One region of the Xanthobacter sediminis genome, then DNA from elsewhere that is predicted to be linked to it. Evidence: predicted binding sites of a transcription regulator. Region 1 holds the regulator's gene; each other region holds the start of a gene.

Region 1 (10,886 bases):
TCTCCTCCAAATCCGGCGCCGCCGATGTGCTGGCCGCGCTCGGCGTGCGCATTGATCTCGCGCCCGCCGGCATCTCCCGCTGCATCGCGGAGGCGGGCATCGGCTTCATGTTCGCACCCTCGCACCATCCGGCCATGAAGCATGTGGGCCCCACCCGGGTGGAGCTGGGCACCCGCACCATCTTCAACCTCATCGGCCCGCTCTCCAATCCGGCCGGCGTTACGCACCAAATGGTGGGCGTGTTCGCCAAGTCCTGGATCGTGCCGCTGGCCGAGGTGCTCAAGGCGCTCGGCTCCGAGCGCGCCTTCGTGGTGCACGGCTCCGACGGCCTCGACGAGATCACCATCTCCGGCACCACCGACATCGCGGTGCTTGAAGACGGGCGCATCCACACCTTCCAGGTGACACCGGAGGACGTGGGCCTTGCCCGCGCGCCCGCCGAAGCCCTGAAGGGCGGCGACGCCAAGGTGAACGCGGCGGCCCTCACCGCCGTGCTGGACGGCGCCCGCAACGCCTATCGCGACGTGTCCCTCTTCAATGCCGCCGCGACCCTGGTGGTGGCCGGCCGCGTCAAGGACTTGCGCGCGGGCGTGGAGATGGCGAGCGCCAGCCTCGATTCCGGCGCGGCGAAGGCAAAGCTGGAACAGCTCGTGGCGATTTCCGCGCATGCGGCGGAGGCGGTGTGATGAGCAACATCCTCACCCGCATCGAAGCCTACAAGCGCGAGGAGATCGCCGCGGCGAAACGCGCCCACCCGCTGGCCGAGATCGAGGCCGCAGCCAAGGCGGCGCCGCGCGTACGCCCGTTTGCAGAGGCCCTGGCCCGCACCATCGCCGATGGGCAGACCGCTCTCATCGCCGAGATCAAGAAGGCGAGCCCCTCCAAGGGCTTGATCCGGCCGGATTTTGATCCTCCCGCCCTCGCCCGCGCCTATGAGCGCGGCGGTGCCACCTGCCTCTCCGTGCTCACCGATACGCCCTCCTTCCAGGGCGCGCCGGAATACCTGAAGACCGCGCGCGCCGCGGTGAAGCTGCCGGTGCTGCGCAAGGACTTCATGTACGACACCTACCAGGTTGCGGAAGCGCGCGCCTGGGGAGCGGACTGCATCCTCATCATCATGGCCGGGGTGGACGACGCCCTGGCGAGTGACCTCTCCGCCGCGACCGCCGCCTATGGCATGGACGCCATCTTCGAGGTGCACGACGACGATGAGCTCGAGCGCGCGCTCAAGCTACCGAGTCGCCTGATCGGCATCAACAATCGCGACCTGCGCACCTTCGAGACCACGCTCGCCACCTGCGAGCGCCTCGCTCCGCGGGTGCCGGAGGACCGGCTGGTCATCGGCGAGAGCGGCATCTTCACGGCCGCCGACGTGGCGCGGCTCGCGAAGGTGGGCATCCACTCCATCCTGGTGGGCGAAAGTCTCATGCGGCAGGATGATGTCGCAAGCGCGACATCCCTTCTGCTTGCGTCCTGAGCTTGCCCTATACGTCACTTTCAGCCTTAATGTGTGCACCGGCCCCTGAAGAGGCCGGCGCATATATGGGAGGATCGTGATGAAATTGGCATTTGCCGCGGCCATGCTGGGTGCCGCGTGCCTCGTTTCCCTTCCGGCGCTCGCCGCCGACCCCACCGGCCTGTGGCAGACGCCCACGCGCGGCGGTCAGGTGGAAATTTCCAAGTGTGGGGCGAGCCTGTGTGGCCGACTCGTCGCCTCCGAGGGGCTGAAGGCGGACCCGGCCCTGAAGGATGTCCACAACACCGACGCCGGCCTGCGCGGTCGCGCGCTGAAGGGCCTCACCATCCTCACCGGCTTTTCCGGCGGCCCCACCGAATGGACCGGTGGCAGCATCTACAATGCCGAGGACGGCAAGACCTATTCCGGCACCATCACCCTCGACGGCGACAACACGCTGAAGTTGAAGGGCTGCGTGATGGCGCCGCTCTGCAAGACGCAGACCTGGACCCGCCTGCACTGACGCACGGCCACGCTCCTCCCGCCGAGGGAGGAGCCTTCCGGCGCCCGGGAGGTGGACACGCCCGCCCGCCGGCCCCATCTTTCCGCTCCCGAAAGCGATTCCGGAGAGCGGCGCCCCGATGGCGAGCCTGACCCATCTCGACGACCAGGGCGCGGCGCGCATGGTGGACGTCTCCGAAAAGGCGGTCACGACCCGCGAGGCGGTGGCCGAGGGCCGCGTTTCCATGGCGCCCGCCACGCTCGACATGATCCTCGCCGGCAATGCCAAGAAAGGCGATGTGATGGGCGTCGCCCGCATCGCCGGCATCATGGCCGCCAAGCGCACCCATGAGCTCGTGCCGCTGTGCCATCCTTTGATGCTCTCGAAGGTCGAGGTGGCGATCGCACCCGATCCCGCCCTGCCCGGCCTCGTCGTCACAGCGCGGGTGAAGACCTCCGGCCAGACCGGCGTCGAGATGGAGGCGCTCACCGCCGTTTCGGTCGCGTGCCTCACCGTCTATGACATGGCCAAGGCCGTGGATCGCGGCATGCGCATAGAAGGCGTGCGGCTGTTGGAGAAATCCGGCGGGCGCAGCGGCCTGTGGCAGACCGAAGGCTGAACCCCGCCCCTGCAGAAGAGAGGAAGCGCGCCATGGCGCTGATGAGCGTTGAGGAGGCCATGAGCCGCGTGACCCACGAGGTCACCACCCTCTCAGTGGAGGACGTGCCGGTGGAGGTGGCCGCCGGCCGCGTCCTGGCCGCGGATCTGATCGCCCGCCGCACGCAGCCGCCAGCCGACATGTCGGCCATGGACGGTTATGCCGTGCGCGGCGCTGACATCGCGCGGACACCCGCGTCCCTCACGGTCATCGGCGAATCCGCCGCCGGCCGTCCCTTCGGCGGCAGCGTCGGCGCGGGGGAGGCCGTGCGTATCTTCACCGGCGCAGTGGTTCCCGAGGGGGCCGACACGGTGGTGATCCAGGAAAACACCACCCGCGAGGGTGATCGCGTGGCCACCACGGCGCCCACGGCCGCCCTGCGCAACGTGCGCAAGCGTGGGTGTGATTTCCAGGAAGGCGCGCCGGGCCTCACGGCCGGCCGGCGCCTCACCAGCCGCGACATCATGCTCGCCGCGGCCATGGACCATGCCTTCCTCCCGGTGGCGCGCCGGCCCCGCGTCGCCCTCATCCAGACCGGCGACGAGCTGGTGCTGCCCGGCCGCGGAACTGGCGCGCCGGGGGAAATCGTGGTTTCCAACGCCTTCGGGCTCGCCGCCCTCGCCACCCAGGCCGGCGCCGAGGTCACCGACCTCGGCCTCGTGGGCGACGACCTCGCCCACATTCGCGCCATCGTCGCGCGGGCATTGAGCGGCGCCTTCGACCTGGTGGTGTCCTCCGGCGGCGCCTCCGTGGGGGACCACGACCTCATGGCGCCGGCCCTGCGCGCCGAGGGCGTGGATCTCTATGTGCACAAGATCGCGCTCAGGCCTGGCAAGCCGCTGATGTACGGCAGCCGTGGCGCAGTCCGCGTGCTTGGCCTGCCCGGTAATCCGGTCTCCTCCCACGTCTGCGCGCTGCTGTTCCTTGAGCCCCTGGTCCGCGCCCTGCAAGGCGATGTGGCCGCGGGCGTGCACACCGCGCCGGCGCGCCTCGCCGTGGACGTGCCCGCCAATGACCAGCGGCGAGACTTCATGCGTGCCCACATGGAGCACGATGCCGACGGTTCCATCCGCGTGACGCCAGCCGTATCGCAGGACAGCGCCATGCTGAGCGTACTTTCCTCGGCCGACTGCCTGCTGGTCCGCGCACCGTTCGCAGCGGCGGCCAAGGCGGGCGATCCCTGCGAGATCATTCCGTTCCACGATTAGGCTACCGTTAACCACATCTTCACCCTTGCGGAACACAAAAGGAACAGATAGAAGCTGTTCATGATTTGTTTCGCATTATTTGCGACGCTGCCGCAGGCGGTCTTCCCGCTTTCGGAGGGATGACGACCCGCGCCGCAGTTGGCCGGCAGCACCGGAAACGGGGGGTGAGATGCTGACGCGCAAGCAATATGATCTGCTTCGCTTCATCCATGAGCGACTGAAGGAGACGGGGGTGCCCCCGTCCTTCGATGAGATGAAGGAAGCACTGGACCTGCGGTCCAAGTCCGGCATCCACCGTCTCATCACCGCTCTGGAGGAACGCGGCTTCATCCGCCGCCTGCCCAACCGGGCGCGGGCGCTGGAGGTCGTGCGGCTGCCGGACAGCGTCGCCCCGGGCCTCGCCACCCAGCGCAGCGGCGGACGCGGCTTTTCGCCCTCCGTGATCGAGGGGAGCCTCGGTAAGGTGCGCCCCCCGGCCGACGACGAGGAGGAAACCGGCCAGAGCGTCGTGGTGCCGGTCATGGGCCGCATCGCCGCGGGCACCCCCATCTCGGCCATTCAAAGCCGCAGCGCCACCTTGAACGTACCGCCGGAGATGCTCGGCCAGGGCGAGCATTTCGCCCTTGAGGTGCGCGGCGACAGCATGATCGAGGCCGGCATCCTGGACGGCGACACGGTGCTGATCCGCAAGTGTGACAGCGCGGACACGGGAGACATCGTCGTCGCCCTGGTGGACGAGGAGGAGGCCACCTTGAAGCGCCTGCGCAAGAAGGGCGCCTCCATTGCGCTGGAAGCCGCGAACCCCGCCTATGAAACGCGCATATTCGGGCCGGATCGCGTGCGCATCCAGGGCAGGCTCGTGGGGCTCATGCGGCGATACTGATATCTTGAGGCCGCGTTCACCAGGCCCGGGCCGTCGCGGGCGAACCCTCCTCCGGCCTCCTGCCAGGGACATGGCCAGGCGGCCTCCAGAAGCCACAGGATGTCGCCTTCGAGCACGGCTGTGGGCGGCGATTGAGGGGATGCTCATTCGCTGGCTGCGTCGTCGACCTCGGCGCCCCTGCTCCTCCCTTCCGGCATTCGGGGAGCAGCCGGCGGCGGCATCCAGGGGCGGTGGACCGCCGGATCACGGGCGGGCTGCTCGCGCAGAGCTCCCTGCTCCAGAAAGAAGGCAATCGTGCCGGTGCGCTCCAGCTCCTTCGGCGTCAGCACACGGGCGGGGCAGCCACGGGGCGGAGCTTCCTGCGTCACCACGATCTTCGCGTTCAGGCAATCTGCCGCAAGGCCCTCGGGCTTGCGGGAGACCGCGAGCGTTCCGCCTCCCGGCAGGGGGGCCACGCAGCCCAGGGGATCGCAGGTGAAACCGGCTTCGAGGGCTGTGCCGTTCACGGTGCGCCGCGCGCCCTCTTGCGCGAGCCACTGCTCCACCATCATTTTCTGGCCTTTCGCGCCGATGACCGACAGGCGCCCATCGGCGCTGCGCACGGCCACGGCTGCAGCGTTGGGCGCCACCAACACATCCGGCGCGGGTGGCGCGCCCGACACCAGGATCGCGACAGCCAGCGCAGGCACTGCGAGGAGACTCGGCAGCCCGCGCAGCAGACAGAGCGCGAGCAGCGCCATTGTGAACCAAAGAAGGGCCGCCGTGTTCACGGTGTAGATTCGCGCATCGGCTCCAGGCAACGCCGCGACCCGGTCGGACACCGCCACCATGATCTCGATGCCGGCTCCCATCACCGGCCATGCCAGCCCATCCCATCCGAACGGCATGAGCAGCACGCCGAGAAGGCCGAAGGGCATGACGAGCAGCGAAACGGCGGGCATCGCGACGAGATTTGCGAGCACTCCATACGGTGCGAAGCGCTGGAAATGGAAAGCGCCGTAAGGCCCGCTCGCGAAGCCGGCCACCAGCGCGGTCACCACGGTGCCGGCGACGAACACCAAAGGCAGCATGAGAATGCGCGCAGGCAGGCCCTCGGGCCGGGGCAAGGCGCGCAGGGGCTGCAACCGCTCATAGGCGGCCACCAGAGCCAGCGTGGCGGCGAAGGACATCTGCGGTCCCGGATCCAGGGCGGCTTCCGGCGTGAGGCCCAGGACCACCACGGCGGCCACGGCGATGGTTCGCAGGGTGAGCGCCCTGCGTCCGGCGAGAACACCTGCAAGCACCAGGCCCGTCATCACAAACGAGCGCTGCGCCGGAACGTCGTTTCCGGACAGCACGAGGTAGAAGGCGCTACCCGAGATCGCGAGCAGCGCAGCGGTGGCCTTGATGGGCCAACCCAGCGCCAAAGCCGGCACCAGCGCAAGCACGCCCCGCGCCAACGCGAACAGGGTGCCGGCCACGAGCGCCATATGGAGACCCGAGATGGAGAGGACGTGGGTGAGGCCCGACACACGCATGCTCTCCTCCACCTGCGGGAGAATCGCCGAGCGGTCCCCGGCGACCAGTGCCACAGCGATCTCCGCCGGCGTGCCGTGGAGCACGGCGCGGATGCGTGCACCAAGGGCGGCGCGGATATCGCCGACCAGGGCCGAGAGCCGGACCTGGATGGGAATTTCCACCGGTGCCGGGCTAAGCTTCGGTGGCCCGAGCCCGAAGCCCACGGCGTCGATGCCCTGGAACCATGTCGCTCGGCCGAAGTCGTGCGCCCCGGCCATGGCCGGGCCGAGAGGCGGCAGCAGCCGGACGAGCTGTGTGATGTGCGCCCCCACCTCGGGTGCGCTGCCGCGCTTCAGCGACAGGCGCACCAGGCGCGGCGGCGGACCCTCAATGCCACGGATCGGGCCCGGATCGAGCCGCAGCAAGATGCGATCACTGCCCACGCGCCGCTCCACGCGCTCCACATAGCCGGAGAGCCGGATCGGAAAGGCCGGCGGACTCGCCAGCGCCTCATGCATCATGAGGCTGGTGCGCACGCAGCCGGCCGAAAACCCGGTGGAAAAGGCACACAGGCCGGCGAGTATGGCGCAAAGCACGGCCTGCCGTCGCGCGGCCCATGTCGCAGCGGCAAGCGCGAGCGTCAGCGCCAGGGCCGCGGCGAGTGAGGGTTCGTGGGCAGCTCCGAAATAAGCGAGGATGCCGGTGGTGAAGGCTACCGGAAGCCACAGGACAAGGCGGCCGGATTCGGCCTCGACTGCGAGATCGGCGCGGAACCTCGCGGCGAATGCATGCCACAATGGCTCGACGCGCAGGCTCGCAGATCGCGCGCCGATGGGCACGGCGATGGCGCGCGCACGGGAGCGCGGCGTCACGCCGCCTCCATGGCCTCTCTCGCCATCCCCCGACCCCGCCCGCATTGCTCCGCCCCGCGCGCATGTTCCTTGTGCGGTGCGGCTATGCTACACGGGCGCCTCGCGCGCGCCACGGTCGTCTCGTCGCGGAGCCTGCGGCGCGCCCTGCCCCGTTTCCGCCGCCCGCGCCCCACGGGGCGCCCTTGGGCGGCGGGTGCCCCAGGTTCGAGTGCGCCATGTCCGAGATCGTCACCCGCTTCGCCCCCTCCCCCACCGGCTTCCTGCACATCGGCGGCGCCCGCACGGCGCTGTTCAACTGGCTTTATGCCAAGGCCAAGGGCGGCCGGATGCTGCTGCGCATCGAGGACACCGACCGCCAGCGCTCCACCAAGGAGGCCATCGACGCGATCCTGGAAGGGCTCTCCTGGCTCGGCATCACCTGGGATGGAGACCCCATCTACCAGTTCGCCCGCGCCGAGCGGCATCGCCAGGCGGTGGAAGACATGCTGGCGCAGGGCAATGCTTATCGCTGCTACGCCTCGGCGGAAGAGCTGGAGGAAATGCGCGAACTCGCCCGCAAGGAAGGCCGCCCGCCGCGCTATGACGGCCGCTGGCGCGACCGCGACCCCTCCGAGGCGCCGAAAGGCCGCGCTCCTGTGATCCGCCTGAAGGCGCCGCGCGAGGGCGAGACGGTGATCGAGGACATGGTGCAGGGCACCGTCACCTTCCCCAACAAGGACCTCGACGACCTCGTGCTGCTGCGCTCGGATGGCACGCCCACCTATATGCTCGCGGTGGTGGTGGACGACCACGACATGGGTGTGACCAACATCATCCGCGGCGACGACCACCTGACCAACGCCGCCCGCCAGACCCAGATCTACCGCGCCCTCGGCTGGGAGGTGCCGCGCATGGCGCACATCCCGCTCATCCACGGGCCGGACGGCGCCAAGCTCTCCAAGCGCCACGGCGCGCTCGGCGTGGATGCCTACCGCGACATGGGCTACCTGCCGGCGGCGCTGCGCAACTACCTCGTGCGCCTGGGCTGGAGCCATGGCGACCAGGAAGTGTTCTCCACCGAGGACATGGTCCGCTACTTTGACCTCGACAAGGTGGGCCGCTCCGCCGCCCGGTTCGATTTCCAGAAGCTGGAGAGCCTCAACGGCCAGTACATGCGCGGCTCCTCCGACGCCGAGCTTCTCGCCGCGGTCGAGGCGCTGGTGCCGCACCTGCCCGACGCCGCCCGCCGGCTCGCCCGCATGACGCCGGAGCGCCGCGCCCAGCTCGCCGCCGCCATGCCCAGCCTGAAGGAGCGTGCGAAGACGCTGGTGGAGCTGCTCGACAACGCCGAGTTCATCTTCGCTGAGCGCCCGCTGCCCATGGAGGAGAAGGCGGGCGCCCTGCTCACCGAGGAAGGCCGCGCGCACCTCGGCCGTCTCTTGCCGCTGCTGGAAGCCGCCGAGTGGAGCGCGGCCGCCACCGAGGCGGTGGTACGCGCCTATGCCGAGCAGGCGGGCGTGAAGCTCGGCGCCGTGGCGCAGCCCCTGCGCGCCGCCCTCACCGGCAAGACCACCTCGCCCCCCGTCTTCGACGTGCTCGCCGTGCTCGGCCGCGAGGAGAGCCTCGCGCGGCTGAAGGACCAGGCGCGATGATCCGCCTGCGCAGGCCGGCGCCCGAGGCCGAGCCCGTGGCGCTGGACCTGATGGGGTTGAAGTGCCCGTTGCCGGCCCTGCGCACGCGCAAGGCCCTTTCGGCCCTGCCGCCGGGCGCCCGGCTGGTGGTGACCTGCACGGACCCCATGGCGGTGATCGATATTCCACATGTGGCCCAGGAGACCGGCGCCGTTCTTGAGAGCCGGGTGGTGGACGCGGGACGGTTGACCTTCACCCTTCGCAAGGCGGGCTGAGCCGGGAAAGCCTGCCTGCTGTGGGCAAGACCGCCGGCCGCGGCGTGAGCGGCGTTGCGGAGCGGTGCAAGCTATGGTGCAGTGCCGCTCGAAATGTGCCCGGCCAGTGGGGGAGCCTTCCCCCCGTCCGGCGCCAGGGGGATGACATGAAGCTTCCGCGTCAGTTCTTCAAGCCGCTCGCCATCGGCGCGCCCGCGCCCTATCGCGAGCTGCCGGTGCGTCTGGAGCGCATGATCCACTTCGTGCCGCCGCACCTGGAAAAGATGCGCGCCAAGGTGTCGGATATCGCCAAGCAGGTGGATGTCGTGCTCGGCAACCTCGAGGACGCCATCCCGAGCGACGCCAAGGAAGCCGCCCGCAAGGGCTTCATCGAGATGGCCCAGGCCACCGATTTCGGCTCCACGGGCCTGTGGACCCGCATCAACTGCCTCAATAGCCCCTGGGTGCTCGACGACATCGTCGAGATCGTCTCGGCTATCGGCAACAAGCTCGACGTCATCATGCTGCCGAAGGTGGAGGGTGCGTGGGACATCCACTATCTCGACCAGCTCCTGGCGCAGCTCGAAGCCAAGCACGCTGTGCGCAAGCCCATCCTCATCCACGCCATCCTGGAAACGGCCGAAGGCGTGAAGAACGTGGAGGAGATCGCGGCCGCATCCCCGCGCATGCATGGCATGAGCCTCGGCCCGGCCGATCTCGCGGCCTCCCGCGCCATGAAGACCACCCGCGTCGGCGGCGGCCACCCGGACTACAAGGTGCTGGCCGACGCGGACGGCGACAAGCCGCGCGTGGGCTACCAGCAGGACCTGTGGCACTACACCATCGCCAAGATGGTGGATGCCTGCGCCGCCAACGGCATCAAGCCCTTCTATGGTCCGTTCGGTGATTTCTCGGACCTCGCCGCCTGCGAGAGCCAGTTCCGCAATGCCTTCCTCCAGGGCTGCGTGGGCGCCTGGTCGCTGCACCCGACCCAGATCGACATCGCCAAGCGCGTGTTCTCTCCGGATCCGGGCGAGGTGGCATTCGCGCTCAAGATCGTGGAAGCCATGCCGGACGGCACCGGCGCTGTGATGATCGACGGCAAGATGCAGGACGACGCCACCTGGAAGCAGGCCAAGGTGATCGTCGATCTCGCCCGGATCGTCGCGGCCAAGGACCCGGAAATGGGCAAGGCTTACGGTTTGTGAGATAATCCGGCAAAGCATGAGGAGGCGGAAGATGAGCACACAGGAGAAGACGCGCTCTCCCTCCGCCGTTGGCACTGTGGAGATGGTGGGGGCGCTGCCCCCGCCGGTGGAGGTCGCGGCGGACGTCGAGGCCCCGCAGATGCGGATGGCGAAGTTCCGGATCGGCGAGGTAGTGCGCCACAAGCACTTCCCCTTCCGCGGCGTCGTGTTCGACGTGGACCCCGTATTCGACAACACCGATGAATGGTGGCTCTCGATCCCCGAGGACATCCGCCCGGACAAGAACCAGCCCTTCTACCACCTGTTCGCCGAGAACGCGGACAGCGAGTATGTGGCCTATGTCTCCGAGCAGAACCTGGAGCTCGACAGCTCTGACGAGCCGCTGCGCCATCCTCGCGTCAATGAGATGCTGCTGGAGGACGCGGAAGGCCGCTGGCGGGTGCTCCCCCGGCTGGTGAACTGATCCTGCGGCGGCAACGGGCGGTCCATCGCGGCGCAGAACTCTGAGGCGAACGGCGTGAGCCGTTCCTTCGCGTTCGCCGTCGTTTTATCGCCAGCATGTTGCAGCGGCGGCCGCCGGCTCGCCATGAACGCCACAAAACTCACCCGACAAACGCGAACGGCACGCCCCTTCCGGAAGGCGTGCCGCACGTTCAGGTCGTTCACGGGCCCCTCCCGCGCCAAGCGCTGGGACGGGCCCCGAAAGCTCACTCGAAGGTCACTTGCCGGCGGGAGCCT
Region 2 (10,342 bases), on a different contig from region 1:
CGCAGTCAATCGCGAGCTTTTGCGATCGGCTCTAGCTATTTCTCTCGCGCTTTGTATATAATGCAAACGTACAGATTGATGCCGCGCACCGCGCCACATTTATTGTGGAAAATCAATTGCGTATGAATCTGACGGTATATCTGACGGTAAATGTCGATTTTTCAGTTTTACACTCTCTGAAAATTCAAATACTTACCTCTCCGGTTAATCATCGAGTGGGCATGGCGCCGCCTTGTCCCGCATCGTGGTGCGGACCGGCTTGCCGCGGATCACGCCGGCGAGGCCCATGCCCTGCATCAGCCGCTCGATGGTACAGCGGGCGACATCGAACCCCTCCCGCACCATCTGCCGCCAGACCTTGCGTACCCCGTACACCTCGAAGTTCTCGGCGAACACGCGCTCGATCTGGGGCCGCAAGGCCGCGTCCCGCCGCACCCGTGCCGAGCACTTCGAGGGATCAAGCCGCCGGGCGACATGCGCATGATAGGTCGCATAGGATCGCGGGACGCGATCCGTTCCGGATCGCGATGGGGGCGATCGGCAGGACCTTGCAGATCGGCTCGACCCCATACGCACCGCGATGATCGTCGATGAACGCGATCATGTCTTCGACCGGCGGTCGAGCTCCGCCAGGGCGAAATACGCCGACGCCTTGCGCAGGATCTCGTTTGCCTGCCGCAGCTCCCGGTTCTCGCGCTCAAGCGCCTTCAGCTTCGCGGCCATGTCCGTCGACACGCCGGCTCGCTTGCCGGCATCCACCTCGGCCTTCTTCACCCACTCGTTCAGCGAGTGCCCCGAGCAGCCGATCTTCGCCGAGATCGACAGGATCGCCTGCCAGCGGGACGGATACTCATGCGCGTGATCCAGCACCAGCCGCACCGCCCGCTCCCGCACCTCGGGGGAGAATTTGTTCGTCGTCTTGCCCGTCATGGCTCCACCTTCTCAGGAGTTGGAGCCTCCGGCAAACCCGGGGCGGTTCAGCTTTCTTACTGGCCCGGATGCCCCCGATGTGCCGGGAGATGCCTTTCTCACTCTCGGATGGAGAATGGCCGTCGCGACCGCGCAAGCTTATGACGCGGCCCGTAAGCACCTGATTGCGCTTAAAAAAATCCTCTCCTCGTTGCCGTTTGGAAAACGAGATCATTCCAGCAAGATATGACGTGTTCGCCAATCTGTTCGCCAATCAGCGCTGGCAATCACCTGTCTAGCCTGATCAGTTCGCCAAAAACAATTGTGATATCAATGGCTTCCATATCTATCAGTCGATTCTCGCCTCTCGGGTTCGCCAATTAGTCGATTGGCACCCGTCATTTTACCGCGTTTCCAATGGCTTGCACGGAATTGAGCGACAGATAATTACGGGAAGCCGCCCGCGCTGGATCGACAAAAAGCGATCGCGCTTCCACCACCAGCGCGACGCGGCCGAGACCCCATGCAGAACATATTGCGAACATCGAACAAAACATGTACGAGTGAAGCCACTCATTTCCCCTTGCGCCAGCATTGGAGCGCGGCGATGACTCAGGCGACACTCCGACTCGTCGAAGGTTCTTCCATGGACAAGACCAAAGCTCTGGATGCCGCGCTTTCCCAGATCGAACGCCACTTCGGCAAAGGCTCGATCATGCGCCTCGGCAAGGGCGGCAAGGCGCTGGAAATCGAGAGCATTCCCTCCGGGTCCCTGGGTCTCGATATCGCCCTGGGCATCGGTGGGCTGCCCAAGGGCCGCATCGTCGAGATCTTCGGGCCTGAATCCTCGGGCAAGACCACGCTCGCGCTGCATGTGATCGCCGAATCGCAGAAGCGCGGCGGTACCTGCGCCTTCATCGATGCCGAGCATGCGCTCGACCCCGTCTACGCCCGCAAGCTCGGCGTGAATCTCGATGACCTCCTGATTTCCCAGCCTGACGCAGGTGAGCAGGCCCTTGAGATCGCCGACACGCTGGTCCGGTCCGGGGCCATCGACGTGCTGGTGGTGGATTCGGTCGCCGCCCTCACGCCCCGCGCGGAGCTGGAGGGCGAGATGGGCGACAACCAGCCGGGCATGCAGGCGCGCCTCATGAGCCAGGCGCTGCGCAAGCTCACGGCGTCCATCTCCAAGTCCAACACCATGGTGATCTTCATCAATCAGATTCGGATGAAGATCGGCGTGATGTACGGCTCGCCGGAAACCACGACGGGCGGCAACGCGCTGAAGTTCTACGCTTCGGTGCGCCTCGACATCCGCCGCTTCGGCTCCATCAAGGAGCGCGATGAGATGGTGGGCAACCAGACCCGTGTGAAGGTGGTGAAGAACAAGCTGGCGCCACCCTTCAAGCAGGTCGAGTTCGACATCATGTACGGCGAGGGTATCTCCAAGATGGGAGAGCTTCTCGACCTCGGCGTGCGCGCCGGCGTGGTGGAAAAGTCCGGTGCGTGGTTCTCCTACGACAGCCAGCGGCTGGGCCAGGGCCGGGAAAACGCCAAGACCTTCCTGCGGCAGAATGCGGAGGTGGCCGGACGCATCGAGGCCGCCATCCGCCAGAATGCCGGCCTGATCGCCGAAAAGATCCTCGCCGGCGAGCCGGAGGAGGATGCCGACGGACAGGAGCCGACGGAGGGCTGACGCCACCGCGGTCTTCCGCAAACGGCATGCGTTTCTGGACAAGCGCCGGCCCCATCGGTAAACGAAACCGGTTCCGGTTCGCCGTTCAGGTCCATCCAGGGCGGCCACGGAACCGGGCTGCCGTTGGCGGTACGTCCGAGGTGATCATCGCCGGCTGCGTCTTGCGCGTCCGGCTCTTAAGGGTAGTGGCCGGCACATGAGCGGCGTCAACGAGATCCGGTCGACTTTCATCGACTACTTCGTCAAGCACGGGCACGAGGCTGTTCCCTCATCCCCGCTGGTGCCGCAAAACGACCCCACCCTGATGTTCACCAACGCAGGGATGGTGCAGTTCAAGAATGTCTTCACCGGCATGGAGAAGCGCGCCTACTCGCGTGCCGTCACCGCACAGAAGTGTGTGCGTGCTGGCGGCAAGCACAACGATCTCGACAACGTCGGCTATACGGCGCGGCATCACACATTCTTCGAGATGCTGGGCAATTTCTCGTTCGGCGACTATTTCAAGGACCGCGCGATCGAGCTCGCCTGGAATCTCGTCACCGGGACCTTCGACCTGCCGAAGGAGCGCCTGCTCGTCACCGTCTATAACGAAGACGAGGAAGCCTTCAATCTGTGGAAGAAGATCGCCGGGCTGCCCGACGAGAAGATCATCCGCATCTCTACCTCCGACAATTTCTGGTCCATGGGCGATACCGGCCCGTGCGGACCATGCTCCGAGATCTTCTTCGACCACGGGGGCCACATCCCCGGTGGCCCTCCCGGCTCTCCGGACGAGGATGGCGACCGCTTCATTGAGATTTGGAATCTCGTGTTCATGCAGTACGAGCAGCTTCCAGGCGGGGAACGCCTGGTGCTGCCGCGTCCGTCCATCGATACCGGCATGGGGCTTGAGCGCATCTCGGCGGTGCTCCAGGGCACCCACGACAATTACGAAACCGACCTCATGCGCGCCCTTATCGGCGAGGTCGCGGAACTCACGAACGTCGATCCCGACGGCCCCCAGAAGGCCAGCCATCGCGTCATCGCCGACCATCTGCGTGCCTCGGTCTTTCTCACCGCGGATGGTGTGCTGCCTTCCAACGAAGGACGAGGCTATGTGCTGCGCCGCATCATGCGGCGCGCCATGCGCCACGCGCAGCTCCTCGGCGCGCGCGAGCCGCTGATGCACCGCCTGGTGCCGGCGCTGGTGCGGGAGATGGGGCGTGCCTACCCGGAGATCGTCCGCGCGGATGCGCTCGCGAGCGAGACCCTGCTCCTGGAAGAGACCCGTTTCCGCCGGACACTGGAGCGCGGCTTGGCCATCCTCGAAGAGGAGACTTCCGGCCTCACCACCGGTGCGAGCTTCTCGGGAGAAGTGGCGTTCAAACTTTACGACACCTATGGCTTCCCCCTCGACCTCACGCAGGATGCCCTGCGGGCGCGGGGCATTTCGGTGGATCTCCCGGCGTTCGATGTGGCGATGGCGCGACAGAAGGCCGAGGCCCGCGCCAATTGGGCCGGGTCTGGCGAGGCGGCCACTGATGCCGTCTGGTTCCAGATCCGCGACAAGGTGGGTGCCACCGAGTTCCTCGGCTACGAGACTGAGAAGGCCGAAGGCGCGATTGTCGCCGTGTTGAAGGACGGCGCTGAGGTCGCGAGCCTGCCGACCGGCGCCCGTGGCTTCGTCGTGCTGAACCAGACCCCTTTCTATGCCGAGTCCGGCGGCCAGCAAGGCGACACCGGAAGCTGGAGCGGGGAAGGCGGCGTTTCGGCGCGTGTCGTTTCCACGCAGAAGAAGCTCGGTGACCTGTTCGTGCACGAGGTGGAGGTCACCGGCGGCGAGCTGAAGGTTGGAACTGCGGTGGTGCTGGAGGTGGATCACGCTCGCCGCTCCGCGCTCCGCGCCAACCATTCTGCTACCCACCTCCTGCATGAAGCGCTGCGTCGCGTGCTCGGCGACCATGTCGCGCAGAAGGGCTCTCTGGTGGCTCCCGATCGCCTGCGATTTGATTTCTCGCACCCCAAGCCGCTGACCTCGCAGGAGATTGCGCAGGTTGAGGACATCGCCAACCGCTTCGTGCTGCGCAACGAGCCCGTGGAGACGCGTGTCATGGCGGTGGATGACGCCATAGCCTCCGGTGCGCGGGCTCTGTTCGGCGAAAAATACGGCGATGAGGTGCGCGTCGTGTCCATGGGCACGGACGACGGCAACGGAGCACCTTATTCCATTGAACTGTGCGGTGGCACGCACGTGCGCCGGACCGGGGACATCGGCCTTGTCTCCGTGCTTGCCGAGAGTGCGGTTGCTTCCGGCGTCCGCCGCCTGGAGGCGCTCACCGCCGACGCGGCGCGCCATCATCTCAATGCAGCCGATGCCGCCCTCCAGGGCGCCGCGGCGATCCTCAAGGCCCCCGTCGCCGAGGTCGAGACACGCCTTGCGGTCCTCGTGGAAGAGCGGCGCAAGCTGGAACGGGAGCTGGCGGAAGTCCGCAAGAAGCTCGCCATGTCCGGTGGCGGCGACGAAGAACGCGGCCCCCGCGTCATTGAGGTCAATGGCACGAAGTATCTCGCCATTGCCATTTCTGGCGCGGATCCGAAGGATCTCAAGGCCATCGCGGACGAAGGCAAGACCAAGATCGGCTCGGGTGTAGTTGCGGTGGCCAACAATGCGGCAGACGGCAAAGCCTCGCTCGTCGTCGGCGTCACCGCGGATCTCGTGGGGCGTTTCGATGCGGTGGCGCTGGTGCGTCGCGGTGCCGAGGCGCTGGGCGGGAAGGGCGGCGGCGGCCGGCCGGACATGGCCCAGGCCGGCGGGCCGGACGGTTCCAAGGCCGACGCCGCATTGGCCGCGATCGAATCGGCCCTCGCGGGTTGACCCTGGGCCGCGGGCGGGGCGCCGCTCGTGGCACCTCCTGCGGACGAGTGAAGCGCGGCAGAGGCCATAGCGCGCGACGCAGTTTCCCAGTTCCGCCACCGGCAAGGTAAAGGGCCTGGGGAACCGTGTATCCGTTGAGTTCGCTTCTCGTCGGACCGGCGGTCGAGACGTCGCCACGGTGCGCATGAGGCTTTGTCTTTTGAAAGAGTGCGCCGAGCGTCCGGTCATGTGCCCTATGGAGGCGCGAACTTCGGACGATGGCTGCGCGGGGAGAAGCGGCTGTGGGTGACGCCTTCCTCAAGGACGGGTTCGTCTATCTCCTGGCTGCCGGTATCTTGGTGCCCCTGTTCCACCGGGTGCGCATCGGTGCCGTGGTCGGCTTCATCATGGTGGGCGCCCTGCTCGGCCCCCATGGCTTGGGAAGCTGGGCGGCGGAACAACCCTGGCTGCGCTTCGTCACCATCACGGATCCAGAGCGCGCTGCGCCCTTCGGCGAGCTGGGCGTGATCTTTCTCCTGTTCCTGCTCGGGTTGGAATTTTCGGCAAGCCGGTTGTGGGCGCTGCGGCGCGAGGTGTTCGGCATCGGTGGCCTGCAGGTGCTGTTCTGCGGGGGCGCGCTGGCGTCGGCGGTCGGGCTGTCGGGCTTCGCGGAGCCCGATGTCGCGCTGGTCCTGGGTTTCGCCTTGGCGCTGTCCTCCACGGCGGTGGTCACGCAAATCCTCGTGGAGGAACATCGCTCCCTCGCTCCGCTGGGACAGCTGGTCATTGCGGTTCTGTTGTTTCAGGACCTGATGGTGGTTCCCATCCTGCTCGCCACTGAACTGATCGCCGGCGGCGGCAGCGTGCTGATCCTGGCGGCCACGGCGCTGGCGAAGGCGGTGGGGGCGGTGGCGCTGATCCTGGTGGCGGGGCGCTTCATCATGGCGCCGCTGGTGACCATGGCCGGCAGCACCCGATCGCGCGAGCTCATCATGGCCATCACGCTGGTGGTGGTGGTGGGCACGGCCGCATTCACCCGCGCCGCCGGACTTTCGGGCGCGCTCGGCGCCTTCCTCGCCGGCATGCTGCTTTCAGAAACCGCCTACCGCCACCAGATCGAAGTGGACCTTGAGCCTTTCAAGGGCCTGCTGATCGGCGTTTTCTTCGTCACCGTCGGCATGAGCGTGAATTTCCGCGCAGTGCTGCCCCACCTGCACCTGGTGCTGGCCGGAACGGTCGTGCTGCTCACGATCAAGACCGCGTTCAATTTCGCGGCGGCCCGCATGATGGGTGTGTCAAAGGCCGAGGCGGCCGAAGCGGCCATCCTGCTCGCGCAGACGGGCGAATTCGCGCTCGTGGTCCTGGGGCTGATGGTGGCGAAAGGCGTGCTCGGCAGCGCGGATGCCGGTCTCGTCATTGCTGCGGTCGGCCTCGGGCTGGCCGCAACACCTCTTCTTTCCGCCATCGGCCATCGGCTTGGCCTGCGGCTTGAGGTGAAGGCGCACGACCATCTCTCCACTCCCGGCAGCGAGACGCCGAGCGGGCATGTCATCATCGGCGGGTTCGGGCGCGTCGGCCGCATGGTGGCGGAGGCCCTGGAGCGGGAGAATGTTCCATTCGTCGGGGTGGACAGCAATCCCCGCCGCGTGGCGCAGGAGCGCGCGTCCGGCCGGCCCGTCTATTTCGGCGATGCCGGACGGGAGGAAATCCTGGAGCGGCTCGGCGCGGAAGGCGCCATCGCGTTCGTGCTCACGCTCGATTCGCCATCGGCGGCGGAGCGCATGGCCGAGGTGATCCATCGCCGCTGGGGGGGCATCCCCGTGCTCGCCCGCGCCAAGGATGCCGATCACGCCTGCCGCCTCGCCGGCCATGGCGTCTCCGGCGTCATCCCAGAGACCGTGGAGAGCAGCCTGCAGCTGGTGGCACGGCTCCTGGGCACCCTGGGCCTGCCGCCCGATGCGGTCGCCACGCGCACCGCCGAGGCGCGCGCGCGGGAAGCGGAGCGTTTCGGATGCCGATGATTCGCAGGCTCCTGCCCCATCGTCGGCCGCGTACCTCCCTCGCGCCAGCAGCAAGGTTCGCCCCATGACCTGGACGCAGGTGCGACAGCGTGCATTCGATGTTCTCGAGCGCGACATGCCCGGCGACCTGGCCGCCGATCTGCTCCACTATTTCCTCATTGTCATCGTGCTCCTCAGCGTGGGGGGCACGGTGCTCGCCACGGTCCCCTCCCTGGAGCTGCGCGACCAGGAATGGTTCTATTGGAGCGAGCTTGCGGCGCTCACCATCTTCGCGGCCGAATATGCGGTGCGCATATGGGTGGCACCGGAGCATCCGCTGCGTCGGCGCATGCCCGCCTGGCGCGCTCGCCTGAACTACCTCTGCACGCCGGCCGCCGTCATCGATCTGCTGGCCGTGGCGCCGGCGCTGGTGGCGGTGTTCGCGCCGCTCGATGTGCATGCCCTGCTGGTGCTGCGCCTGCTGCGTTTCCTCAAGCTGGCGCGCTATTCATCGGGCTTCAATGCCCTCTATCTCGCGGTGAAGCGCGAGCGCTACGCCCTGCTGGCATGCCTTGTCATTCTGAGCACCGGAGTGCTGCTGGCGGCAACCGCCATGTATCTGGCGGAGCGGACTGTGCAGCCGGACAAGTTCGGCTCCATTCCCGGCGCCATGTGGTGGGCCATCACCACCCTCACCACGGTGGGCTATGGCGATGTGGTGCCGGTGAGCACAGTCGGCCGCATGATCGGCGCCGTCACCATGGTGGGCGGCCTCATCATGCTGGCGCTGCCCATCGCCATCATCGCCAGCTCCTTCTCGGAGGTCATCTCGAAGCACAATTTCGTGGTGACCTTTTCCATGCTCTCGCGCCTGCCACCCTTCTCGGACCTCGATGCGCGGGTCCTGGGCGATCTCCTGCCCCTGTTCAATTCGCGCAGCTTCGATCGCGGACGACAGGTGGTGCGGCCAGGAGAGCGCGCGCGGCACATGTTCGTGGTGCTGGAAGGAGAACTGGAGGCAACCGACGCCAGCGGCTCCGTCCGTCTCGGTACCGGCGATGTGTTCGGCGTCACGCCGGGCGCCGATGGCACGTTTCCGGCAGTGCGCGCGCTGGCGAGGAGCAAGCTGCTCGCCATCGAGGAGGACGAGCTGCACATGCTCAACCTGCGCTACCCGGACATCGGCCGCCGCCTGACGGAAATCGCCGGACAGCCCACCGGAGGGGCCCATGCGACCCGCCGGCTGCGGTTTTCCCGCCCCCGCCCCCGCAAGCGGACAAGCTGAGGCGCGTAAAAGAAAACGCCGGCTCCCAGGAAGCCGGCGTTCGATCCCGCCGAAGCGGAACGCAGATCGAGAAAACCTCAGGCCGCGAGGGCCTTCTGAAGGTTCTCGGAGATCTTGTCCAGGAAGCCGGTGGTGGAGAGCCACTTCTGGTCAGCGCCCACCAGCAACGCGAGGTCCTTGGTCATGTAGCCGGACTCGACCGTGTCCACGCACACCTTTTCCAGGGTCTTGGAGAAGGCGGCCAGCTCCTCGTTGCCGTCCAGCTTGGCGCGGTGGGCGAGGCCACGGGTCCAGGCGAAGATGGAAGCGATGGAGTTGGTGGAGGTCTCCTTGCCCTTCTGGTGCTCGCGGTAGTGGCGGGTCACGGTGCCGTGGGCGGCTTCGGCCTCCACGGTCTTGCCATCGGGGGTCATGAGCACGGAGGTCATGAGGCCGAGAGAGCCGAAGCCCTGGGCCACGATGTCGGACTGCACGTCGCCGTCGTAGTTCTTGCAGGCCCACACATAGCCGCCCGACCACTTGAGGGCCGAAGCCACCATGTCGTCGATCAGGCGATGCTCGTAGGTGAGGCCGCGCTTGTCGAACTCTGCCTTGAACTCGGCCTCGTAGACCTCCTGGAAGATGTCCTTGAAGCGGCCGTCATAGGCCTTCAGGATGGTGTTCTTCGTGGAGAGGTAGACCGGATAGTTGCGCAGCAGGCCATAGTTCAGCGAGGCGCGGGCGAACTCACGGATGGATTCGTCCAGGTTGTACATGGCCAGCGCGACGCCGGCGCCGGGGAACTTGTAGACTTCCTTCTCGATCTTCGTGCCGTCCTCGCCCACGAAGGAGATGGTCAGCGTGCCCTTGCCCGGCACCTTGAAATCGGTGGCGCGGTACTGGTCGCCGAAGGCGTGACGGCCGACGACGATGGGCTGGGTCCAGCCGGGCACGAGCCGCGGCACGTTCTTGCAGATGATGGGCTCGCGGAAGATCACGCCGCCGAGGATATTGCGGATGGTGCCGTTCGGCGACTTCCACATCTCCTTCAGGTTGAACTCCTTCACCCGGGCCTCGTCCGGGGTGATGGTGGCGCACTTGACGCCGACGCCATGCTTCTTGATGGCGTTGGCCGCATCGATGGTCACCTGGTCGCTGGTGGCATCGCGGTTCTCGACGGACAGGTCGTAATACTCGAGGTCGATGTCGAGATACGGGTGGATCAGCTTGTCCTTGATGTACTGCCAGATGATCCGGGTCATCTCGTCGCCGTCGAGTTCGACGACCGGATTAGCCACCTTGATCTTCGCCATGTGGACGACCTTTCGGGGTGCTCTGCGCGTGGATGAATTCGTGTCAGAAGTCGCCTCGGGTAGCGGTCCACACACCGCGCGCGGGGCGCGGTTTGGGCCTGCCTGCCCCTCGGCAATCCTCCCAGCGCGCCGCTATAGCACCGGCGCGCCACCTAGTGAAAGCGCCAATGCCCCCGCCTTTGGCATGAATTGCATGACAATGTGTACAAGCTCGACGCAGAGGGCCGGGTGTGCGAGACAGCCGGCGGAGTGAGAAGATGCCAGGTTCAGGTACCGACAGCACGAAACCCTGGGTCGCCGGCGGGCCGGTGGTGATCCTCGTGGAGC
Region 3 (10,886 bases), on a different contig from region 1:
TGGCGCCCTGGACGCGGTCCAGCTCGGCCTCGATAGGGCCGTACTCCACGCCGTCCACGGTGATGCCCTTGATGAGCGTGTCGAGCTTGGCCTGGTCGATCTCGCCATTGGCGCGCACGCGGTAGCGGCGCAGCCAGCCGGTTTCGGGCAGCTCCAGCACGCGGGCGAGGCCACCGTCGTTGGTGAGCAGCAGCAGGCCTTCCGAATTGAGATCGAGCCGCCCGACGCTGACGAGGCGCGGCAGGCCCTTGGGCAGGATCTCGAACAGGGTGGCGCGCCCCTCCGGGTCGCGATTGGTGGTCACCACGCCGCGCGGCTTGTGGTAGAGGAAGAGGCGGGTGCGCTCCTTCTCGGGCAGCGGCGCGCCGTCCACCGTGATCTTGTCCTTCGCCGTCACGGTCACGGCGGGGCTGGTGAGCACCTCGCCATTCACGGCGACGCGCCCTGCGGCGATCCATTCCTCGATCTCGCGGCGCGAGGCGAGGCCGGCGCGGGCCACCACCTTGGCGACGCGCTCCGCCTCCTTCTTCGGGGCGGCGGGCAGCTCGCGCTTGAGGCGCGGAACGTTGTTCTTGTCCTTGCGGGGCGGTGTGGTGCGCGGCATGTGCTGAATCGAATATGTCCGTTCGGCAGGGCTCGGCGCGAAGCCCTGCCGAACGGACACCCTGCATCTGATTGTTGGAGACGAATGGCGGCATGTCCCCGGCCGCGTGCGGCATGGGACCGTTCCTCCCGCCTCTAGCACACCAATTGTGGCGCGGCGAGCGCCGGGTGCGCTTTTCGCGTTTCGTTGAATGGCGCGAATATGCCAGATAGGCGCTTCGGCGCATTTTCACCGCGCGCACGGCCGTTCGCCCGAAGATGCGCGCGGCCCTGCAAAGCCAGACCACGGCCACGGGACGCACATGTCGGGAACCTTCATGCAGATGGCGCTCAACGAGGCGCGGGCCGCCGCCGAGCGCGGCGAGGTGCCGGTGGGCGCGGTGCTGGTGCGCGGCACCGAGGTGCTCGCCCGAGACGGCAACCGCACCCGCGAGCTGAACGACCCCACCGCCCATGCGGAGATGCTCGTGATCCGCGCCGCCGGGGCGCGGCTGAAATCCGAGCGGCTGATGAACTGCGACCTCTACGTGACGCTGGAGCCGTGCGCCATGTGCGCTGGCGCTGCCTCGTTCGCGCGGCTCCGTCGCATCTATTTCGGCGCGTCCGATCCCAAGGGCGGGGCGGTGGAGAACGGCCCGCGCTTTTTCTCCCAGCCCACCTGCCACCACGCGCCGGAAGTATACGGCGGCATAGCCGAGCGGCAGGCGGCGGAGGTGCTGCGCGCCTTCTTCCAGGACCGGCGCTGAGGGAACTGGCCGGTCTTTCCGCGCGGCTCCGGTTTCTTCCCTGTGAGCGGCAGGAGGAGGGTGCGAATGCCGGCGCGGCTTGGCAAAGTCGGCTGGCCCGGCCTGGGGGTGAGGCGCTGTCCGCATCCCAAGCGGCCGGGGCAGGGGTCACGAGTGCAGGCACCGCGTCCGCTCCAGGGGTGAAAAGCTGGCGAGCGGCCGGGAGCCACCGCCGCAGGTGTGGCGTCCGCCGGCTTCAAGCCCTGCCTCCACGCCCTGCGCCGCGCCTCTCCCGCCTTCCGCAGACCGGCCGTCTGCGGCGCGCCCTCGCAGGCGGAAAGGAGCACCTGCGCCCCCAAGCCCCGGCTCAAGGCATATTGCCCCTGTCGTCGTCTTCTGGCCCCCCGCGGTCCCGGTCGCGACGCGCCCGCCTCCAGTCCAGGCGGGCGCGATGCCGCCCTCAGGCGGTGGCGTCGCGGCGGGCTGCCGCGCGGGCGCAGGCGGCGGAAAGGGCGGCGTCATACTCGCGGGCGAGGCGGGCGCACAGCTCCACCGCGGGCGGAATGTCGGCGACGGCGCCCACCCCGTGGCCGGCGGACCACACGTCGCGCCAGGCCTTGGCCTCGTTCGCCATGTCGAGCCCGCCGTGCTTCTGCAGATTGGCGGGATCGAGCCCCGCGCGCAGGATGGAGGGCTTGAGGAAATTGGCGTTCACGCCCGATATGGCATCCGTGTAGACGATGTCCTCGGCGGCGGAACCGAGCATCATCTCCTTGAACTCCTGTTCCGCGAGGCTCTCCTGCGTGGCGATGAAGCGGGTGCCGAGATAGGCGAGGTCGGCGCCCATCACCTGCGCGGCCGCGATATGCGCGCCGGTGGAGATGGCGCCCGACAGCACCAGGGTGCCCGAGAAGAAGCGCCGGATCTCCCCGACCAGGGCGAACGGGCTCAGCGTGCCGGCATGGCCGCCGGCGCCGGCGCACACGGCGATGATGCCGTCCGCGCCCGCCGAGATGGCCTTTTCCGCGTGGCGGCGGCTGATGACGTCGTGGAACACGAGACCGCCGTAGGAATGCACCGCCTCCACCACCTCGCGCACCGCGCCCAGGGAGGTGATGACCAGCGGCACCTTCTTCTCCACTGTCACCTTGAGGTCCGCTTCGAGGCGGGCGTTGGACTTGTGGACGATGAGGTTGACGCCGAACGGCGCGGCGCCGGCATGGGCGGCGTTGCGGGCGGAGATGTCGTCGAGCCAGTCCCGGTAGAGGTCAGTGGTGCGGGCGTTGAGGGTGGGGAAGGTGCCGAGAATGCCGCCCCGGCAGGTCTGAGCCACCAGGTCCGGTCCCGAGACCAGGAACATGGGCGCGGCGATGGCCGGCACCGCGAGCCGGCCGAGAAGATTGGCCACCGTGGCGGGGGCGGGGGCGCAAACGGGCGTTTCGAGCATGGGGTTTCCTCCGTCCGCCGTTCTGGCGGGGCCTGTGGACCGGCCGCGGCCTTCTGCGCGCCGCTTCCGCGCTGCGGCGGGATCGTCCCGCCGGCGCGCGCCGGATGGCGGAGTTGACCTATAGGTGAACCGCCTGTCAATTCGGTTCGCCCAGGCCGGAGGGCGCCGAAACGGCCAAGAGATGGCGCGTAGGAGGTATTTTAGTAAGAATGTGGACGCCGCGCCCTTGCTATCGTGCGGGCCTGGAACAGGTGGACTGGAGCAGGCGCGTGATTCGAGCGGGCGGGCGTGAAGCGGTGGCGGGGCAGGTCTTCGGGGCGCCCGGGCGGGGCGCGCGGGCATCGCGCGCGGCCGGGGCCCTCTGGCGCCTCGTGCTCGCCCTGCCGCTGGCGCTCCTTCTCGCCCTTTCCGTGGCGGGGCCGGCGGGCGCGCAGGGGGGCTCGGGCCTCTCCAATCCCCTCGACCCCCTCGACACGTCGAGCCCCAGCGCGACCTTCCAGTCCTTCCTGCAGGAGAGCCGCCGGCTCGAGGCGCAGTATCTGGACTACGCGGCCCACAAGACGCGCGAGAAGGAGCTGGCCCTGGCGGCCACCGAGCTGCGCGCGCGCCGGCTGTTCGATCTCGCGCCCCTGCCGCCGGCGATCCGCGACAAGGTGGCGAGCGCGGCCATCACCTATCTCGTCGACATCCTCGCCCGCCTGCCCGAGCTGCCCGCGGATGAGATTCCCGGCGCCCCCGGGCGGGACTGGGGCAAGCTGCCGGAGAAATGGGACATCCCCGGCACCGATATCCAGATCGCCCGCGTGGCGGGCGGGCCGCGCGTGGGCGAATACCTGTTCACCGCCGCCAGCCTGGAGGACCTGCCGCAATATCACGCCCTCATCATCGGCCGGCCGCCGCTGCGCCCCTCGGCATTCGAGAGCTGGCACCATGTGCAGGTGAACTTCACGGGTCCGTTGTTCCCTGGGGGGCTGGAACAGGAGCTGCCGCCCGCGGCTTTCTACCCGGTGCTCGACACGCCGGCCTGGAAGGCGGCCCTTTCGGTGGCGCTGGTCGGCGCGGTGTTCCTCGCCGCCACCCTGTGGGCGCGGCTGGCGCAGAGGGCCGGGCGCAGGGGCGGGCGGGTGCGGCAGCTGGGGTGGCGGCTCTCCACCCCGCTGGTGCTCATCCTGCTCTATCTGGTGGCTGTGGTGTTCATCCGCCTGCAGATCCACCCCTCGGGGCGGTTCTCCGCGGCGGAAAGCATCTTCTCCACGCTGGTGGTCTACACGGCCGGGGCGTGGCTGGCATGGAACGCCTGCTTCCTGGCGGCGGAGGCGATCATCGCTTCCCCCCGCATCCCCGAGAACAGCTACGACGCCCACCTGCTGCGCCTCGCCGCGCGGCTCGGCGGGATGGTGGCGGTGGGCGCCGTGCTGCTTTATGGCGCCAACAACATCGGCATTCCCGCGCTGGGGCTGGTGGCCGGCCTCGGGGTGGGCGGCATCGCGGTGGCGCTCGCCTCCCAGTCCACGCTGGAGAATCTCATCGGCGGGCTGTCCATCTTTGCGGACCGGCCGTTCCGGATCGGTGACACCATCCGCTTCGAGGACCAGTTCGCGCGGGTGGAGGCGGTCGGCCCGCGCTCCACCCGCATCCGCGCTCTCGACGGCACCTTGTTCACGGTGCCCAACGGGGACTTCGCCAAGCGCCACATCATCAATGTCTCCCTGCGCCGCGAGTGCCTGTTCAAGCACGAGGTGGGCCTGCGCTACGAGACCTCGTCCGAGCAGCTGCGCTGGCTGCTGCGGGAGCTGCGCGGGCTGCTCGCCACCCATCCCATGGTGGAGCAGACCCCCGGCCGCTCCTGGGCGGCGCTGACCGGGCTCGGCGACAGCGCCTTCACCATCGAGGTGAAAGCCCATGTGCGCACCGGTGATTTCGCACAGTTCCTGGAGGTGCAGGAGCATCTGCTGTTCGAGATCGTGCGCCTGGTGGAGGCGGCGGGCAGCGGCCTCGCCTTTCCCAGCCGGACCGCCTACCTTGCCCGCGATGCCGGCCTCGACGCGGAGGCGCGGGCGCGCATCCTGCGGGAGATGGGGGTGGAGGTGCCCGGGGTCGGGCTGGCCGGGCAGGCCTGATCCCGCCGGCTTCGGTCTTCCACAGGCGCCCGGCGGGTTTGCCCAAGCCCGCTAGGCGCGGGAGGATGCGAGGGTCTTGACTCCCTCCGCAGGTTCCGGAATCTATCTAGAACAAACAGGGAACAAGAGGCGGCAGAACCGTCATGACTTCTCCGCGCGCACCCCGGACCGCGGCCGATCTCGCACGCCTGCGCGGCCTCATCGCCACCATTGAGCACGGCGGCGGCCCGGAGGGGCGGGGGGCTGGGATACCGCCCGCCGGAGCATTGCCGCCTGGGGGCAGGATTGCTCCGGAGGCCGGGCCCGCCGGGCTGCCGTCGGCATCGCCGGGCGCTCGGCTTCGCGGCCTGGCGGAGCCCGTCCCGCCGCGCCTCTGCCTGGGCGCGCCGCAGGTGGATGAGGCCCTCGGCGGCGGCCTCCTGTGCGGGGCGCTGCACGAAGCGGCTGGAACGCCGGGGGAGGAGGGCGCGCTCGGTGCCTTTGTCCTCGGCCTCGCCGCGCGGGCCGTGGCGCGGCTGCGGCGGCCGGTGCTGCTGGTGGTGCAGGAGATGGCGGAATGGGAGGCGGGCCGGCTCCACGGGCCGGGGCTCGCGGCCTTCGGCCTGCCGCCGGAGGCGCTGCTGCTGGTGCGCGTGCGCAAGCCGCAGGACGTGCTGTTCGTGATGGAGGAGGGGTTGAGATGCGCAGGCCTGTCCGCGGTCCTGGGGGAGTTCCTGTCGCCGGTGCCCGAGGCGCTCACCGCCACGCGGCGCCTCTCCCTCGCGGTGCGCGACTCCGAGCGGCTGGGGCTCGTCTGGCGCCACAAGGCGGACCCAGCCCCCTGCGCCGCCCTCACCCGCTGGCGCATCTCCGCGCTGCCGAGCCCGGCGGCGGACGGGCTCGGCGGCCTCGGCGCGCCGCGCTTTTCCGCCCGCCTCGCGCGCAACCGCTTCGGCCCCGTGGGGGCGTGGCCGCTCACCTTTCGCGCCGGACTGTTCCGGCCGGCACCGGATGGGAAAGAGGACGGGGAGGACGACCATGAGCAGCACGACCGCGCCGGAACGGCGCTACCTCAGCCTCGCCCTGCCGCGCTTCGCCACGGATCTCGTCGTGCGGCGGATGTCGCCTGAGGCGCGGGCCTGCCCGCGCGTGGTGGTGGCCATGGAGAAGGGGGCGTTGCGGCTCGCCGCCGTCAATGCGCCCGCCGCGGCATTGGGGCTCGCCCCCGGCCTGCCCCTGGCCGATGCGCGCGCCCGCCACCCCGCCCTGGAGGTGAGCGCGGCGGAGCCGGACGAGGCGGCGCGGATGCTGGCCCGCCTCGCCGATGCCTGCGAGCGCTACACGCCCCTCGTCTCCCTCGACGGCGCGGACGGGCTCATGCTCGACGTCACCGGCTGCGCCCACCTGTTCGGCGGGGAGGAGGGGCTGGTGCGCGATCTCCTGCGGCGGGTGGCGGCGGCGGGCTTCATGGGGCGGGCGGCGCTCGCGGCCACCGGCGGGGCGGCCTTCGCCCTCGCCCGCTTCGCCCCCGGCAGGGGCGGGGTGGTGGTGCCGGCGGAGGAAGACCTTTCCGCTCTGCTCGCGCCCCTGCCGCCTGATGCCCTCCGCCTCGCCGGTCCGGCGGTGGAGGCGCTGGCGCGGCTCGGCTTCCGGCGGGTGGGCGACCTCTTCGGCAAGCCGCGCGCCCCGCTCGCTGCCCGCTTCGGGATGGACCTGCTGCGGCGTCTCGACGAGGCCCTGGGCCATGTGCCCACGGCGGTGGACTACCGCTTTCCCCCGCCCGTCTTCTGCGCTGAGCGCGTCCTGGCCGAGCCGGTGGAGCGGGTGGAGGACGTGCTGGGCCTCGCCGCCCACCTCGCCGCCACCCTCGCCGGGGCCATGGAACGGCACGGGGTGGGGGCGCGGCGGCTCGACCTCGCCCTGTTCCGGATGGACGGGAAGGTCACGCGCCTGTCCATCGGCACCAGCCGCCCGCTGCGCGACCCGGAGGTGGTGCGCCGCCTGTTCGCGGAAAAGGTGGCGGCCCTTTCCAGCCTCGATCCCGGCTTCGGCTTCGAGCTGGTGCGCCTCGCCGTGCGCGAGGCGGCACCGCTCGACATCCGCCAGGAGGGGTTCGGCGCGGACGAGGACTGGGCCCGCGCCCTGGACGCCCTGGTGGACCGGCTCGCCACCCGCTTCGGGAGCGAACGGGTGCTGCGCCTGGAGCTTCAGGATCGCTACGTGCCCGAGCATGCCTGCCGGGAGGTGCCGGCTCAGGGCGCGCGCGGCTGGGCCGGCGCCGTTCCGGCCCTGGCGGCGTGCGCGCCGGGGATGGCGGTGCCGGAAGAAGTGCGGGCGCCGCCCTTGCCGGAGGCGGCCCGGTCGCTTCCCCAGCAGGTCCTTTCCGCTGCGCCTGGGCCCGATGGGATGAGGCCGCCGCCGGCCGCGCGCGCGGAGCCCATGCCGGGGGAGATGGCGCGGCAGCCCCTTGCTGTGGAGGTAGCGGACGGTGTCAGGCGGGAGCCGGAACTCCGGGAAGGGCGCACCGGAGCACTGCTGCCGGCGGATCCGCCCGTCCTGCCTTTCCAGACCGCGTTCGGGGGCAGGCGGGTGAGCGCGAACGCGCCGGGCCGGCTTCCCGCGTGGGATGAGGCTCTCTTCCTCGTGCGCGCAAGCTTCCGCGCGGGGGAGGGGACATCCGGGCGCACGGCGGCATCGGACGTGCGCCGGGCCGCGGAGCCGCCGTTCCCGCCGGTGGCCGAGCGCGCCCTCGTGGTCGAGCGGGAGCCTGGGGGCCTGGCCGGAGGCGCCGTGGCGGGGCGGGTCATTCTCGATGGCGAGGCTGGCGGTCCGGATGAGAAGGTGCCTTTTCCGCCGGTCGATGGTGCCCTTCCGGCTTCCCGCCCCCCGGCCGCGCGCGGGAGCGGCGCCGCGACGGCAGGCTGTGTCACATTCGGGCCGTGGGCATTGGAGCGTCCGGTGTCACGGGATCTTTTCCCCTTCTTGCGGGAGAACGACGGATGCCGGCCGGCCCCGGAGAGTGGCACAGGCGCCGCGCCGGGGCATGTGCGCGGGCTCATGCCGGGCGAGGGTGGGGCGCCCGAGCCGATGGACGACCGGGGCGCTGTGCCTGGAGGCGGACCGGAGCCGGCGCGCGCCGGCGCGCAGAGCGCCGGGGAAAAGGCTGCGCGAGGGTGGCGAGGCAAAGCCGGGGGCGCCGAGGCCCGCTCTGTCCCGGACGACGCGCCCGATCTCGCCGGCCCGGCCCGGCCGCTGCGCCTGCTGGAGAGGCCGGAGCCGGTGGAGGCGGTGGCGGAGGTGCCCGACGGGCCGCCCATCCGCTTCCGCTGGCGTCGCGTGAGCCACATCGTGGCGCGGGCGGAGGGGCCGGAGCGCATCGCCGCCGAATGGTGGCGCTCCGGCGCCGACCTGCCGGCCCGCGACTATTTCCGGGTGGAGACCCTCTCCGGCCGGCGCTTCTGGCTGTTCCGCGCCGGCCTCTATGGGGCGCAGGCGGACGGGCCGTCCTGGTTCCTCCACGGCCTGTTCGGGTGATGTCCATGACCCCGCCCCACGCCCCGCAGCCCGGACCCGCGGCGTTTGCGCGCCTGCCGGAACACCGCCCGGCGCCGCGCGCGCCGGCCGCGCCGCCGCGGTTCGTGGAACTGGCCGTCACCACCAATTTCTCCTTCCTGCGCGGCGGCTCGCATCCGGAGGAATACGTGGCGGCGGCGGAAGCGCTGGGCCATCAGGGCATCGGCATCGCCGACCGCAACACCCTCGCGGGGGTGGTGCGCGCCCATGCCAAGGCCGAGGCGCAGGGCTTCCCGCTGGCGGTGGGCGCGCGGCTGGCGTTCGCCGACGGCACGCCCGACATCCTCGCCTATCCGCGGGACCGGGCCGCCTACGGCCGTCTGTGCCGCCTGCTCACCACCGGCAACATGCGGGCGGAGAAGGGCGACTGCATCCTCGTCCTCGACGACCTGCTCGCGTGGGCCGAGGGGCTGAATCTGGCGGTGATGCCGCCCCGTCGCCTGTCGGAGGGGTTCGCGGCCTTCCTCTCCCGCCTCGGAGAGGCGGCGCCGGGCCGCCTCTGGCTCGCCGCGCCCGTCGCCTTCCGGGGCGACGACGCCCGCCGCCTCGCCCGGCTGAAGGCGGTGGGGGCGGCGGCGCGCGTTCCACTCCTCGCCACCCTGGACGCGCTCTACCATGATGCCGACCGGCGCCCCCTGCAGGACGTGCTGACCGCCATCCGCGCGCATGTGACCCTCGACACGGCCGGCACGCGCCTCGCCGCCAATGCGGAGCGGCACCTGAAGCCGGCGGCGGAGATGGCCCGCCTCTATCGCGCCCTGCCGGAGGCAGTGGAGGAGACCTGCGCTTTCTTTTCCGGCCTGGGCTTCTCGCTGGACCAGCTGCAGCCCAGCTACCCGCGCGAGACGCGGGACGGCTTCAAGAGCCCCCAGGCGGCGCTGGAGGCCCTCGCCTGGGCGGGCGCGCACGCCCATTACCCGGAAGGGGTGCCGGATAAGGTGATCCGGTCCCTCGACCACGAGCTGGACCTCATCGGCCGGCTCGCCTACGCGCCCTATTTCCTCACCGTGCACGAGATCGTCGGCTTCGCGCGGGGCGAGGGCATCTTGTGCCAGGGGCGCGGCTCGGCGGCCAATTCGGCGGTGTGCTTCTGCCTCGGCATCACCGATGTGGACCCCATGAAGAGCGAGCTCCTGTTCGAGCGCTTCATCTCGGAGGAGCGCGGCGAGCCGCCGGACATCGACATCGATTTCGAGCACGAGCGGCGCGGCGAGGTGCTCGCCTTCATCTACCGCCGCTACGGGGCCGCCCATGCGGGGCTCGCTGCCACCACCACCACCTATCGCTCGCGCTCGGCGGTGCGGGAGGTGGGCAAGGTGTTCGGCCTCTCCGAGGATCTGCTGGGGGCGCTCGCGGGCACCATCTGGGGCTGGTCCTCGGGCGGGGTGAATGCGGATGAGGCGCGCCGGCTCGGCCTCGACCCCGACGAGCCGCGGCTCGCCCGCGTGCTGGAGCTGACGAAGGCGCTCATCGGCTTTCCGCGCCATCTCTCCCAGCATGTGGGCGGCATGGTGGTGACCCACGAGCGGCTCGACGAGACCGTGCCGCTGACGCGCTCCGCCATGGAGGAGCGGCCCATCATCGAATGGAACAAGGACGACCTGGAAACCGTCGGCCTGCTCAAGGTGGACATCCTGGCCCTGGGCATGCTGACGGCGCTGAAGAAGTGCTTCGGCCTGCTCCAGGCGCATTACGGGATCGCGATGACGCGCATCGGCGATGCGCCCTCCGACGACGGGCGCCTCTATGCCATGCTCCAGCGAGCGGACTCCATCGGCGTGTTCCAGGTGGAGAGCCGGGCCCAGCAGACCATGCTGCCGCGCCTCAGGCCCGAGTGCTTCGAGGACCTGGTGGTGGAGGTGGCCATCGTGCGACCCGGCCCCATCCAGGGCGGCATGGTGCATCCCTACCTTCGGCGCCGGCAGGGGCTCGATCCGGTGGATTATCCCTCCGAGGAACTGAGGGAGGTGCTGGAATCCACTCTCGGCGTGCCCCTGTTCCAGGAGCAGGCCATGCGGATTGCCATGGTCGGCGCCGGCTTCTCGGCGGGAGAGGCGGATGCGCTCCGGCGCGCCATGGCCACCTTCAAGCGGGTGGGCACCATCGGCACCTTCCACGAGAAGCTCATCGGCGGCATGCTGAGGAACGGCTACACGCGCGACTTCGCCGAGAGCCTGTGGAAGCAGATCGAGGGCTTCGGCTCCTACGGCTTTCCGCGCTCCCATGCGCAGAGCTTCGCCCTCATCGTCGCCTGCTCCGCGTGGCTGAAATGCCACTATCCTGATGTGTTCGCGGCCGGGCTCATGAATGCCTGGCCCATGGGCTTCTACGCCCCGGCCCAGCTGGTGCGCGATGTGTGCGAGCACGGGGTGGAGGCGCGCCCGGTAGACGTGAATGCCTCCTGTTGGGACCACACTCTGGAGAAGGGCGAGGTGCCCG

The links. The regulator LexA, encoded in region 1, represses DNA repair genes until DNA is damaged. The targets are predictions, from matches to a motif close to TGTTCNNNNTGTGTTCNG.
Region 2: recA (recombinase RecA) is a predicted target of LexA. The motif match lies at 1,436-1,453, and genes of this name have one in related genera.
Region 3: V5F61_RS15270 (ImuA family protein) is a predicted target of LexA. The motif match lies at 5,003-5,020, and genes of this name have one in related genera.

What each region holds. Positions count from the first base shown of each region.
Region 1 covers NZ_JBAFWH010000006.1:243,329-254,214, forward strand. The annotation lists gene trpD (anthranilate phosphoribosyltransferase) at 1-686, shown strand, start outside; gene trpC (indole-3-glycerol phosphate synthase TrpC) at 686-1,477, shown strand; gene V5F61_RS10655 (DUF2147 domain-containing protein) at 1,557-1,979, shown strand; gene moaC (cyclic pyranopterin monophosphate synthase MoaC) at 2,098-2,577, shown strand; gene V5F61_RS10665 (molybdopterin molybdotransferase MoeA) at 2,610-3,824, shown strand; gene lexA (transcriptional repressor LexA) at 3,994-4,707, shown strand; gene V5F61_RS10675 (ComEC/Rec2 family competence protein) at 4,851-7,076, opposite strand; gene gltX (glutamate--tRNA ligase) at 7,292-8,707, shown strand; gene V5F61_RS10685 (sulfurtransferase TusA family protein) at 8,704-8,961, shown strand; gene V5F61_RS10690 (HpcH/HpaI aldolase/citrate lyase family protein) at 9,108-10,148, shown strand; gene hspQ (heat shock protein HspQ) at 10,288-10,611, shown strand; gene V5F61_RS10700 (invasion associated locus B family protein) at 10,867-10,886, opposite strand, start outside.
Region 2 covers NZ_JBAFWH010000017.1:46,921-57,262, forward strand. The annotation lists partial or broken gene V5F61_RS17995 (IS3 family transposase) at 211-930, opposite strand; AL1L pseudoknot at 530-646, opposite strand; gene recA (recombinase RecA) at 1,517-2,605, shown strand; gene alaS (alanine--tRNA ligase) at 2,802-5,459, shown strand; gene V5F61_RS18010 (cation:proton antiporter domain-containing protein) at 5,741-7,459, shown strand; gene V5F61_RS18015 (cyclic nucleotide-gated ion channel) at 7,524-8,723, shown strand; gene V5F61_RS18020 (NADP-dependent isocitrate dehydrogenase) at 8,801-10,015, opposite strand; gene V5F61_RS18025 (RNA methyltransferase) at 10,273-10,342, shown strand, end outside.
Region 3 covers NZ_JBAFWH010000011.1:66,741-77,626, forward strand. The annotation lists gene V5F61_RS15250 (pseudouridine synthase) at 1-604, opposite strand, end outside; gene V5F61_RS15255 (nucleoside deaminase) at 906-1,349, shown strand; gene V5F61_RS15260 (NAD(P)H-dependent flavin oxidoreductase) at 1,789-2,775, opposite strand; gene V5F61_RS15265 (mechanosensitive ion channel family protein) at 3,045-4,895, shown strand; gene V5F61_RS15270 (ImuA family protein) at 5,288-6,004, shown strand; gene V5F61_RS15275 (Y-family DNA polymerase) at 5,913-8,408, shown strand; gene V5F61_RS15280 (error-prone DNA polymerase) at 8,414-10,886, shown strand, end outside.